Regions from separate parts of the Nocardioides sp. NPDC127503 genome, predicted to be linked through region 2. Evidence: riboswitches for the same ligand, from Rfam matches in the RefSeq annotation. Region 2 holds a riboswitch; the other holds the start of a gene.
What was found. A riboswitch is a leader RNA that binds a small molecule or an ion and turns the genes downstream of it on or off. The one in region 2 is predicted to bind glycine.
Positions count from the first base shown of each region.

Region 1: linked by a shared signal. The riboswitch ahead of gcvT (glycine cleavage system aminomethyltransferase GcvT) and the one ahead of gcvP (aminomethyl-transferring glycine dehydrogenase) in region 2 are both predicted to bind glycine.

Region 1 is NZ_JBEORH010000018.1:56,326-62,023, reverse strand. Features, by position in the region: gene ABTW65_RS28360 (Crp/Fnr family transcriptional regulator) at 1-646, shown strand, start outside; gene ABTW65_RS28355 (CobW family GTP-binding protein) at 656-1,684, opposite strand; glycine riboswitch at 1,764-1,859, shown strand; glycine riboswitch at 1,861-1,961, shown strand; gene gcvT (glycine cleavage system aminomethyltransferase GcvT) at 2,019-3,122, shown strand; gene gcvH (glycine cleavage system protein GcvH) at 3,131-3,502, shown strand; gene ABTW65_RS28340 (L-serine ammonia-lyase) at 3,551-4,957, shown strand; gene ABTW65_RS28335 (SDR family NAD(P)-dependent oxidoreductase) at 5,027-5,698, shown strand, end outside.
Region 2 is NZ_JBEORH010000001.1:550,670-556,367, reverse strand. Features, by position in the region: gene ABTW65_RS02655 (SGNH/GDSL hydrolase family protein) at 1-1,211, shown strand, start outside; gene gcvP (aminomethyl-transferring glycine dehydrogenase) at 1,263-4,166, opposite strand; glycine riboswitch at 4,226-4,316, opposite strand; gene ABTW65_RS02645 (MerR family transcriptional regulator) at 4,399-5,016, opposite strand; gene ABTW65_RS02640 (MFS transporter) at 5,162-5,698, opposite strand, start outside.

The DNA of each region.
Region 1 (5,698 bases), on a different contig from region 2:
CAGCGAGCTGGACGACGAGTCGATGACGGCGATGCTCGCGATGATGGGTCAGGCCCGCCTCAGGCGGGGCGAGGTGTTGTTCCACGAGGACGACGCCGCCGACCGGCTCTACGCCGTCGTGGCCGGCAAGGTGAAGCTGAGCCGTGCCTCGGCCGGCGGTCAGGACAGCCTGCTGGCGATCCTGGGGCCGGGTCAGGTGTTCGGTGAGCTGTCGCTCTTCGACCCCGGCCGGCGCTCCTCGACGGTCACGGCCGTCACCGACGAGGTGGAGCTCGCCTCGCTGTCCCACGACGACCTGCTGCGCCTGCTCGACGGGCGGCCGGGCGTCACCCGTGGGCTGCTCGCCCTGCTGTCGGGTCGCCTGCGCCGGGCCAACGACGTGATCGGCGACCTGGTCTTCGCCGACGCTCCCCGCCGGGTGGCGAAGGCTCTGCTCGACCTCGCCGAGAGGTTCGGCCAGGAGACCGAGGAGGGCGTCCACGTACGCCACGACCTGACCCAGGAGGAGCTCGCGCAGCTCGTGGGCGCGGCTCGGGAGACGGTCAACAAGGCGCTCGCCGACTTCGCGGCCAAGGGCTGGGTCCGGCTGGAGTCGCGTTCGGTGATCATCACCGACATGGAACGGATCGTCCGCCGCGCGGGCTGATTCCGCTGGTCAGAGGCTGACCCGCACCAGCTGGCGGAGCCGGCGAAGGCCCTCGGTGCTCGGCCGTTCGGCCGGGGCCAGGGCCTCCGCGAGGCGCTCCCGGACCGGGTCGGTCTCGAGCTCCAGGCCGATGGCCACGAGCTCGCTCGTCGGCTCGGGCCTACGCGTCGCCGCCACGTGAGCGCTGCGTCCGACCAGGTTCACGTGGTAGCTGCGCGGTCCCTGGCCGGTCGCGACGGCGATGGTCCCCTTGACCCGGTACGCCGTCGCCGGCGGCTCCTCGAGCAGGTCGACCAGTCGAGCCGGCTCGATGGTGCCCGGGGTGGTCACGGTGACCGCTCGGGCGTGCTGATGGGCCTCGTGCGAAGCGGCCGCCTCGCGCAGCAGCGCGGCGATCGGCAGCTCGTCGGGCGGGTCCTCGGGCACCGCGGCGTCGTAGACCAGCCGCGGGTCGATGCGGCCACCCACCGCGTACGCCACATGGACCTCGGGGTTGTGCTCTCGCACGCGCTGCTCGATCCGGGCCAGGACCTCGTCCCGCTCATGAGCCGGCACCAGGTCCGTCTTGTTGACCACGACCAGGGACGCGGCCGCGAAGCGCACCGGCGCCGGGCCACGCCCGTCGTCGAGGGTGTCGAAGTACGCCGAGGCGTCGACGACCTCGATGAGCCCACCGCGGCGTACCCGCTCGACGCCGCTGAACCGGACCAGCCGGGCCAGCGTGCCGGGCTCGGCGATCCCGCTGGCCTCGACGATGACGACGTCGAGCGCGAACCGCGGGTGGGTCAGCTTCTCCAGGGCGTCGTCGAGGCCACCGGCGTCGGGCAGGCAGCACAGGCAGCCGTCGGCGATCGAGGCCGGCTCGTCGACCTGGCCTGTCACTAGGCCGGCGTCGACGTTGATGTCGCCGAAGTCGTTGACGACCACGCCCACCCGCGCGCCGGGCTGGCGCAGCAGATGGTTGAGCAGCGTGGTCTTGCCCGACCCGAGATGGCCGGTGAGGATGACCACGGGGACCCGGGTGCTGGTGGACGGCATCGGGCCATCGTAGGTCGTCAGATCTTGACGGCCGAGGTGGGCAGACCTAGGTTTGCCGCACAACTTCACATCCGCCACTTGAACCGCAGCGGGAGAGTCCTCGCCCATCCGGGGCGAGGCGCCGAAGGAGCAAACCTCCCCAGAATCTCTCAGGCCCAATGACCGCTGTGGTGAGGCGACCTCTGGAAAGACAGGATCCGCTGGATCCTGCACCCACGGTGCAAATCGCCCCTTCCGGGCGGTGAAGCTCTCAGGTAGCGATGACAGAGCGGGGAGGTCACCCGTCCACGGGTGCCGCGATTGACGGCACCCATCAGCAGGGAGCCTCCCGCACATGACCTCACCCGTCCCTACCCCTCTGCACGAGATCCACCAGGCGCTCGGTGCCTCGTTCACCGACTTCGCCGGCTGGAACATGCCGGTCCGCTACGGCTCGGAGACCGCCGAGCACAATGCGGTACGCACCACCGCAGGCCTCTTCGACCTGTCCCACATGGGCGAGATCGAGGTGACCGGCCCCGAGGCGGGACGCGCCCTCGACCGCGCCCTGGTCGGTCGGCCGTCGAAGATCGGCATCGGCCGCGCCCGCTACTCGATGGTCTGCGCCGAGGACGGCGGCATCATCGACGACCTCGTCGTCTACCGGCTTGAGCAGGAGCGCTACCTGGTCGTCGCCAACGCGAGCAACGTCCACGTGGTCGCGCCCGCTCTGGTCGAGCGGGCCGACGGGTACGACGCCGTGGTCCGCGACGCCTCCACGGAGTGGGCGCTGATCGCGGTCCAGGGTCCCGCCTCGGCGGCGATCGTCGCAGCCCTGACCGATCTGGACGTCCCGTCCCTGAAGTACTACGCCATCGACGCCGGCACGGTCGCCGGGATCGACGTCCTACTCGCCCGCACCGGCTACACCGGCGAGGACGGCTTCGAGATCTACTGCGCACCCTCGTCGGCCGCCGCTGTCTGGGAGGCCATCACCGAGGCAGGTACGCCGCACGGCCTGCAGCCCGCCGGGCTCGCCTGCCGCGACACCCTTCGCCTCGAGGCCGGCATGCCGCTCTACGGTCACGAGCTGAACCGCGAGACGACGCCCTTCGAGGCCGGACTCGGCCGGGTCGTCTCCTTCGACAAGCCCGACGGCTTCGTCGGCGATGCCGCCCTGGCCGTACGCCGCGACGAGGGCCCGCGCAGCGTGCTCGTCGGCCTGGTGTCCGCCGGGCGCCGATCCCCGCGGGCCGGCTACGCGGTCGTGGACCCGGCCACTGGCGACGAGATCGGCGTCGTGACCAGCGGCTCCCCGTCGCCGACCCTCGGCCGTCCCATCGCGATGGCGTACGTCAGGCCTGACCTCGCATCCGCCGGCACCAAGGTCCAGGTCGACGTACGCGGCAGCCGCGAGGACGCCGAGATCGTCGACCTTCCGTTCTACTCCAAGAAATGAGCACAGCCATGAGCAACCCGACCAACCTGTCGTACACCGCCGAGCACGAGTGGATCGAGACCCGCGGCGACGTCGCGCGCGTCGGCGTCACCGCCTTCGCCACCGAGGCGCTGGGCGACATCGTCTTCGTCGAGCTGCCCGAGGTGGGCACCAAGATCACCGGGGGAGAGAGCTGCGGCGAGCTGGAGTCGACGAAGTCCGTCAGCGACCTCTTCGCGCCCGCCGACGGCGAGATCCTCGAGATCAACTCGGCCGTCGTCGAGGACCCCGCGCTGATCAACAGCGACCCGTTCGGCGCCGGCTGGCTCTTCGAGATGCGTGTTTCTGGCGCTCCCGACCTTCTCGACGCCGCGGCGTACGACGCTCTGATCGAGGAGTGAACCGTCGTGACCGCTGATCTCAGCGGCGCACCCGCCCCGGTCGTGGCGATGACTTTGAGCACCTTCGACCTGTACTCGATCGGGATCGGTCCCTCCTCCTCCCACACCGTGGGACCGATGCGGGCGGCGAAGATCTTCGTCGACGGCCTTGTCGAGGACGGGCAGCTGGACGCGGTCACGCGGGTGAAGGCGGAGCTGTTCGGGTCGCTCGGCGCGACCGGGCACGGGCACGGCTCGGAGGGTGCGGTGCTGCTCGGCCTCGAGGGGGAGGAGCCGGCGACCGTCGACACCCGAGCCTCGTCCAGGCGGGTGGCGGCCATCCGCGAGCGCAGGGAGCTGTCGCTGGGCGGCCACACGTCGATCCGCTTCGACGGCGACACCGACCTGGTGATGCATCGACGCAAGAGCCTGCCGGGCCACCCCAACGGCATGATCTTCACCGCCTACGACGCCTCAGGACAGGTGAGCCGAGAGCGGACCTACTACTCCGTCGGCGGCGGCTTCGTGGTCGACGAGCACGCGTCCGGCGCCGCCCGGATCGTGCCCGATCACCCGAGCGTCCGGTTCCCCTTCACCACCGGTGCCGAGTTGCTCAGCACCTGCGAGCGCGAGGGGTTCCGGGTCTCCGACCTCATGCGCGCCAACGAGCTGACCTGGCGTACGCACGACGAGGTCCGCGCCGGTCTCCTGGAGATCTGGCGGGTGATGGCCGACTGCGTGCAGGCCGGCTGCGACCGTGATCCGGTCAGTGACGGCGTACTTCCTGGGGGTCCGCGGGTTCCGCGCCGGGCGCCGCTGCTCTACCGTGACTTGGCGTCCGGAGCCGGCGCCCAGGACCCCTTCCGGGTCATGGACTGGGTCAACCTGTTCGCCCTGGCGGTCAACGAGGAGAACGCTTCGGGCGGCCGGGTCGTCACCGCTCCCACCAACGGCGCGGCCGGCATCGTGCCCGCCGTCCTGCACTACTGGGTACGTTTCGTGGCCCCGGCCGCCGGGCTCGACGAGGCAGCGATCGAGGACGGCATCGTCCGCTTCCTGCTCACCGCGGCCGCCATCGGGATCCTGTGCAAGACGAACGCCTCGATCTCCGGCGCCGAGGTCGGCTGCCAGGGCGAGGTCGGCTCGGCCTGCGCGATGGCAGCCGGTGCGCTCTGCGAGGTGCTCGGCGGCACCCCAGAGCAGGTCGAGAACGCCGCCGAGGTCGGCATCGAGCACAACCTCGGCCTCACCTGCGACCCGGTCGGCGGGCTGGTGCAGATCCCGTGCATCGAACGCAACGCCATCGCCAGCGTGAAGGCCATCAACGCCGCCCGCCTCGCCCTCAACGGCGACGGCTCCCACAAGGTCAGCCTGGACAAGGCGCTGAAGACCATGCGCGAGACCGGGGCCGACATGAAGGTCAAGTACAAGGAGACCTCCCGCGGCGGCCTCGCGGTCAACGTCATCGAGTGCTGAGCCGGGAGGGCTGCGTCGACGCAGAGCGCCGTCGCATGAAGTCGTCGTTCACGGGTACCGCTTCCGAGCATGTCGATCACCCTCGTCACCGGAGCATCCAGCGGGATCGGTCTGGCTGTAGCGCGCCTCGCCGCCACACGCGGAGACCACGTCGTCCTGGTCGCCCGGGGTCGTGAGTCGCTGGACGCCGCTGCTCGTGAGTGTGTGCGGCTGGGGGCCGCATCGACCATGGTGCTGCCGCTCGATGTGGGAGACGACGAAGCGGTGCGGGACTGTATCGGGGCGGTGCTCGACCGACATGGGCGACTCGACACGGTCATCAACTGCGCTGGGGTGGTTGCGATGGGTCGCACGGAGTCCCTGCCATCGGAGATCTTCGACGGTGTGCTGCGTACCAACCTCCTCGGCTCGGTCAATGTGGCACGTCATGTGGTGCCTGTGTTTCGCAGTCAGGGCAGCGGAACGCTGGTGCTGGTCGGTTCAGCGCTCGGCCACATCACGGCGCCTTCGATGAGTCCCTACGTCATCAGCAAGTGGGGTGTTCGCGCGTTGGCTCATCAGCTGCGCCTGGAGAACCGCGACCGACCTGACGTCGCGATCGTGTACGTCGCGCCGGCGGGCGTGGACACCCCCATCTATCAGCATGCCGCGAATGTCATCGGTCATGAGGGTCGGCCCCCGCCTCCGGTCTCGAGCCCCCAACGAGCAGCCCGGCAGATCCTGCGCCGGGTCGACCGGGGC
Region 2 (5,698 bases):
CCACCCGTGTCGCCAAGGTCGCCGCGACCCTTCTCCTACCCGCGTCCCTGCTCTCGGCAACATCGTTGATGGCCTCTCCCGCACATGCCGACGGTCCCGGCAGCGGCACGCCGTGGATGGTCACCGTGGGTGACAGCTACGTCTCCGGTGAGGCCGGCCGTTGGGCCGGCAACAGCAACTCCGGCGAGTCGCTGATCGACGCGGGCGGCAGCGCGACGTACTTCGACAACGCCACCCACACGGCCGAGACGATCAATCGGTGTCACCGCAGCACGGCCGCGGAGGCGTACGTCGGCGGTGGCGTGAGCGGGCTCAACCTGGCCTGCTCGGGCGCGAAGGTCAGCACGACCACGACCAGCGAGGGCTACTTCAAGCCCGGCATCGACTTCTACTCCAGCGGCGGCAACCAGGGCCAGGCCCTCATGCTGCAGAACTTCGCGGCGAGCCACAACGTCAAGGCGGTGGCGATCGGCATCGGCGGCAACGACTTCAACTTCGCCAGCATCGTCACCCGGTGCGTCCAGAACTTCCTGACCTCGCCGTCCTGGAGCAAGGACTACTGCAAGGACGACTCGGTCGTCACCAGCGCGATGGCGGCCAGCAATGTCGCCGCGGTGCGCGCGAGGATCGCCACTGCGTTCCAGAACGTACGCACCGCCATGCGCAACGCGGGCTACGCAGACAGCGCGTGGACCCTGATCGTCCAGAACGTACCCTCGCCGCTGGCGACCTCGTCGGGCTACCGCTACAGCGAGTCCGGCTACACCCGTCAGAACACCGGCGGCTGCGGCTTCTGGAACGCGGATGCCGACTACGCGTACAACACGATCCTGCCGACGATCAACAACACGATCTCGGGTGCGGCGACCGACTCCGGACTGGCCAACATCAAGACGCTCAACGTCGCCGGCGCGTTCGCGGGCCGCCGTCTGTGCGAGAACACGGTGGGCCTTCTCGAGGAGAAGGGGTTGTCGAGCTGGCGGGTCTCCGGCGCGGTCGACAAGACCGAGTGGGTCAACCAGATCCGCACCGTCTCCACCACGAGCGGCAACTACTACATCCAGGAGAGTCTGCACCCGAACTACTGGGGCCAGCTCGCCCTGCGCAACTGTCTGCGCCAGGCCTACAACGGTGGCGCGCCGAGGGCCGGCACGTGCACCCACGGCACCGGGCTCAACGCCAACGGCGAGCCCTCCATGACCCTCAGCTGACCAAAACCTCGTCGAGTCGGCGCGTCAAGACGCGCCGACTCGGCGATTGGGTCACTCGGCGAAGGACTCCACGGGCGGGCAGGAGCAGACCAGGTTGCGGTCGCCGTAGGTGTTGTCGATACGGGCCACCGGCGGCCAGTACTTGTCGCCCGACCCGTTCGGCCCAGTGATGCCGCGCGGGAAGACGGCCTCCTCGCGCGAGTAGGCACGGTCCCAGTCGCCGACGAGGGCGCGGGAGGTGTGCGGGGCGCCGCGCAGGACCGAGGTCTCGGCGGTCCACTCGCCCGAGGCGACTCGGTCGATCTCGCCCTTGATCGCGATCATCGCGTCGATGAACCGGTCCAGCTCGCCGAGGTCCTCGGACTCGGTGGGCTCGACCATGAGCGTGCCGGCGACCGGGAAGGACATCGTCGGGGCGTGGAAGCCGTAGTCGATGAGTCGCTTGGCGACGTCGTCGACGGTGACACCGGTCTCCTTCGTGATCGGCCGCAGGTCGAGGATGCACTCGTGCGCGACCAGGCCGGTCTCGCCGCGGTAGAGCACCGGGAAGTGCTCGTTGAGCCGTGCGGCCACGTAGTTGGCCGACAGCACCGCGGCCGACGTCGCCCGGGTCAGGCCCTCGGCGCCCATGAGCCGGACGTACGCCCACGAGATCGGCAGGATGCCGGCCGAGCCGTACGGAGCGGCCGAGATCGCGCCGATGCCCGAGCGCTTCGAGGCGTCCGGGTGCAGGGAGTGCGAGGGCAGGTAGGGCGCCAGGTGGGAACGGACCGCGACCGGACCGACGCCCGGGCCGCCACCGCCGTGCGGGATGCAGAAGGTCTTGTGCAGGTTGAGGTGGGAGACGTCGCCGCCGAACTCGCCGGGCTTGGCGTAGCCCAGGAGCGCGTTGAAGTTGGCGCCGTCGATGTAGACCTGACCGCCGGCCTCGTGCACCAGCGAGCAGACCTCGGTGATGCCCTCCTCGTAGACCCCGTGCGTCGAGGGGTAGGTCACCATGATCGCGGCCACGTTCTCACCGTGGGCGTCGAGCTTGGCCCGCAGGTCGTCGAGGTCGACGGTGCCGTCCTCGGACGACTTCACGACCTCGACCTTCATCCCAGCCATCACGGCCGAGGCGGCGTTGGTGCCGTGCGCCGAGGAAGGCATCAGGCAGATCTTGCGGTGCCCCTGGCCCTGTGCGTCCAGGTAGCCACGGATCGCCATCAGGCCGGCGAACTCGCCCTGCGAGCCGGCGTTCGGCTGGATGGAGACCTCGTCGTAGCCGGTGACCTCGGCCAGCCACCCCTCCAGCTCCCCGACCAGGCGCGTGTAGCCAGCGGCGTCCTCGGCGGGCACGAACGGGTGCAGGTCGGCGAAGCCGGGCAGCGAGATCGGCTCCATCTCGGTGGTCGCGTTGAGCTTCATGGTGCACGAGCCGAGCGGGATCATGCCCTTGTCGAGCGCGTAGTCACGCGCCGCCAGCTTGTGCAGGTAGCGCAGCATCTGGGTCTCGCTGTGGTGCGCGTTGAAGACCTCGTGGGTGAGGTAGTCGCTGGTGCGCACCAGGCCGTCGGGCAGCGCGCTGCCCGTGGTGCGGTCGATCTCGTCCAGGTCCGCGCCCGAGACGCCGAAGGCGTTCAGCACGGCCGACAGGGTCGAGCGGGTGGTCGCCTCAGAGGTCGAGATGCCGACGGTGTCGGCGTCGACGAGACGAAGATGTACGCCGAAGCGGCGCGCCGCGGTGACGACATCGGCCGCCCGTCCGGGCACGGTGACACCCAGCGTGTCGAAGAACGTCTCCGAGACCAGCGGGAGGCCGGCCGACTTGAGCGCAGCTGCCAGGACGGCGGCGTACCGGTGGGTGCGGGTCGCGATCGTCCGCAGGCCGGCGGGGCCGTGGTAGACGGCGTACATCGAAGCGCCGACGGCCAGCAGCACCTGCGCGGTGCAGATGTTGGAGGTCGCCTTCTCGCGGCGGATGTGCTGCTCACGGGTCTGCAGAGCGAGGCGGTACGCGGGCCGCCCCTCGGCGTCGACGGAGACGCCGACGAGACGACCGGGCAGGTGCCGCTCGATCCCCTCGTGGACGGCCATGTAGCCGGCGTGCGGGCCGCCGTAGAAGAGCGGGATGCCGAAGCGCTGGGTCGAGCCGACGACGACGTCGGCGCCGAGGGTGCCGGGCGCCTCGAGGACGGTGAGGGCGAGCAGGTCGGCGGCGACGACGGCGAGCGCACCGCGCTCATGGGCGGCGTCGACGACCGGCTTGAGGTCGGGCACACGGCCGGAGGCGCCGGGGTACTGCACCAGCACGCCGATCGCGTCGCCCTCGGGCAGACCCTGCGAGAGGTCGGCCACGACGACGTCGAGGCCCATCGCCTCGGCGCGCACCTTCACGACCTCGATCGACTGCGGCAGGGCGTCGGCGTCGATGACGAACGGACCGGAACCCTTGCGGTTCGCCCGGTGCACCAGCGCCAGCGCCTCGGCGGCCGCGGTGCCCTCGTCCAGGAGCGAGGAGTTGGCCACCGGCAGGCCGGTCAGGTCGCCGACCATGGTCTGGAAGTTGATGAGCGCCTCGAGGCGTCCCTGGGAGATCTCCGGCTGGTAGGGCGTGTAGGCGGTGTACCAGCTCGGGTCCTCGAGCACGTTGCGACGGATCACCGGCGGCGTCACGGTGGCGTGGTAACCGAGCCCGATCATCGGCTCGCCGGGCTTGTTGGAGGCCGCGATCTCCCGCGCCAGCGACGCGACCTGGGCCTCACTCAGCGCAGCCGGCAGGTCCAGCGACTCGACCGAGCGGATCCCGGCCGGCACCGCCGCGTCCATCATCGCCGCGACCGAGTCGTACCCGAGCCGTTGCAGCATGGTCGCCTCGTCGGCGGCCGAGAGCCCGACGTGGCGCTCCACGAACGGAGAGGCGGCGTCGAGCTCGGACAGAGTGGGCGTGTCGGACACAGTGGCTCCTGAGGGCATCTAAGACAACTCGTACGCCCTCCCCCTCTGTCACCGCATCTGCGCCGCTTCAGAGTTGCCTGGTCCGCACAGTCGTGGATGCCTGAGAGTTTCCGGGGAGGAATTGCCCCTTCGGCGCCCCTTCGAGAGGAGCTCTCCCGTGCGGGATGGTCAGCACCACCAGCATAAACGACTCGACCCCAAGGCCCCGCCTCTGCGGGGTCTCAGGGTCGAGTGTTACGTGAGGTTTACGTCAGCCGGCGTTGCGGGCGGCGCGGCGGGCGGAGAGCTCGTCGGACATCGAGGCGACCTGCTCGCCGTCCTCGGCGGCACGCTCACTGGGAAGCTCGGAGAGGGTGCCCTCGATCTCGCGCCAGACGCCACCGATGGCGATGCCGAAGACGCCCTGCCCGCCCTGGAGCAGGTCGATGACCTCGTCGTTGCTGGTGCACTCGTAGACCGAGGCGCCGTCGCTCATCAGGGTGACGCGGGTCAGGTCGTCGGTGCCCCGCTCACGCAGGTGCTGCACAGCAGCGCGGATCTGCTGCAGCGAGATGCCGGCGTCGAGGAGTCGCTTGATGACCTTGAGGATCAGGATGTCGCGGAAGGAGTAGAGCCGCTGGGTGCCGGAGCCGGTGGCCCCGCGCACGCTCGGCTCGACGAGACCGGTGCGGGCCCAGTAGTCGAGCTGGCGGTAGCTGATCCCGGCCGCGTTGCAGGCCGTCGGGCCGCGGTAACCGGTGTCGCTCGGCAGGGGCGAGACATCGTCGGTGAAGAGAAGGCCCTGCTCGTCAGCCTGCTCCGCCGCGCGTTGCGCGTCGTCGGCGCCGTGGCCGGGCTTCTGTTCGTGGTCGAACACGATGTCCTCCATCGTCTACTCCGTTGTGCGTAACTCCACTCGGGGAATGAACGGCTGCGGCGGGGGGACCACATCGTTGGAGTTACAACAGAGACAACTACAAGGTAAGCGTCGCAAGGGCCCTGGTCAAAGAACCCCCTCCGGCGTGTCGTCCAGCCTAACCCTCAAGTAGAGCATGAGGCTTTTGGCGCGCGGTCGTCGCGACCAGCGCCGTCAGCGCCAGTACCACGGCTCCGACGAGGAGGCAGACCCGCATCCCGGGAAGGGTGAGAATCCCGCTGGCGCCGGCTCCCAGACCGCCGAATATGGCGACCGCGATCGCGCCGCCCGTCTGCCGGAACGTGCTCAGCGCGCCGGTGGCGACACCGACCCGGGCGGGCTCGACCGCGTCGATCAGGTCCGCGGTGACGAGCGTGATCGCCAGCGCGCCGCCGGTGGAGAGCGGGACGAGCAGGACGAGGACCAGCCAGACCGGCGTGGTCGTCGAAAGCAGGACCAGTGCGAGCATCCCCACCGCGAGGATCAGCTGGCCGCCGGCGATGAGCGGGCGCCGGCCGATGACGTACGCCAGGCGTGGTGCGAGCACGTTGGCGCAGGTGGTCATGGCCGCCGGGATGACGAACATCAGCCCCGCCGCGGCACCGCTCCAGCCCCGGACCTGCTGGTAGTAGAGGCCGAGCAGGAAGATCCCGCC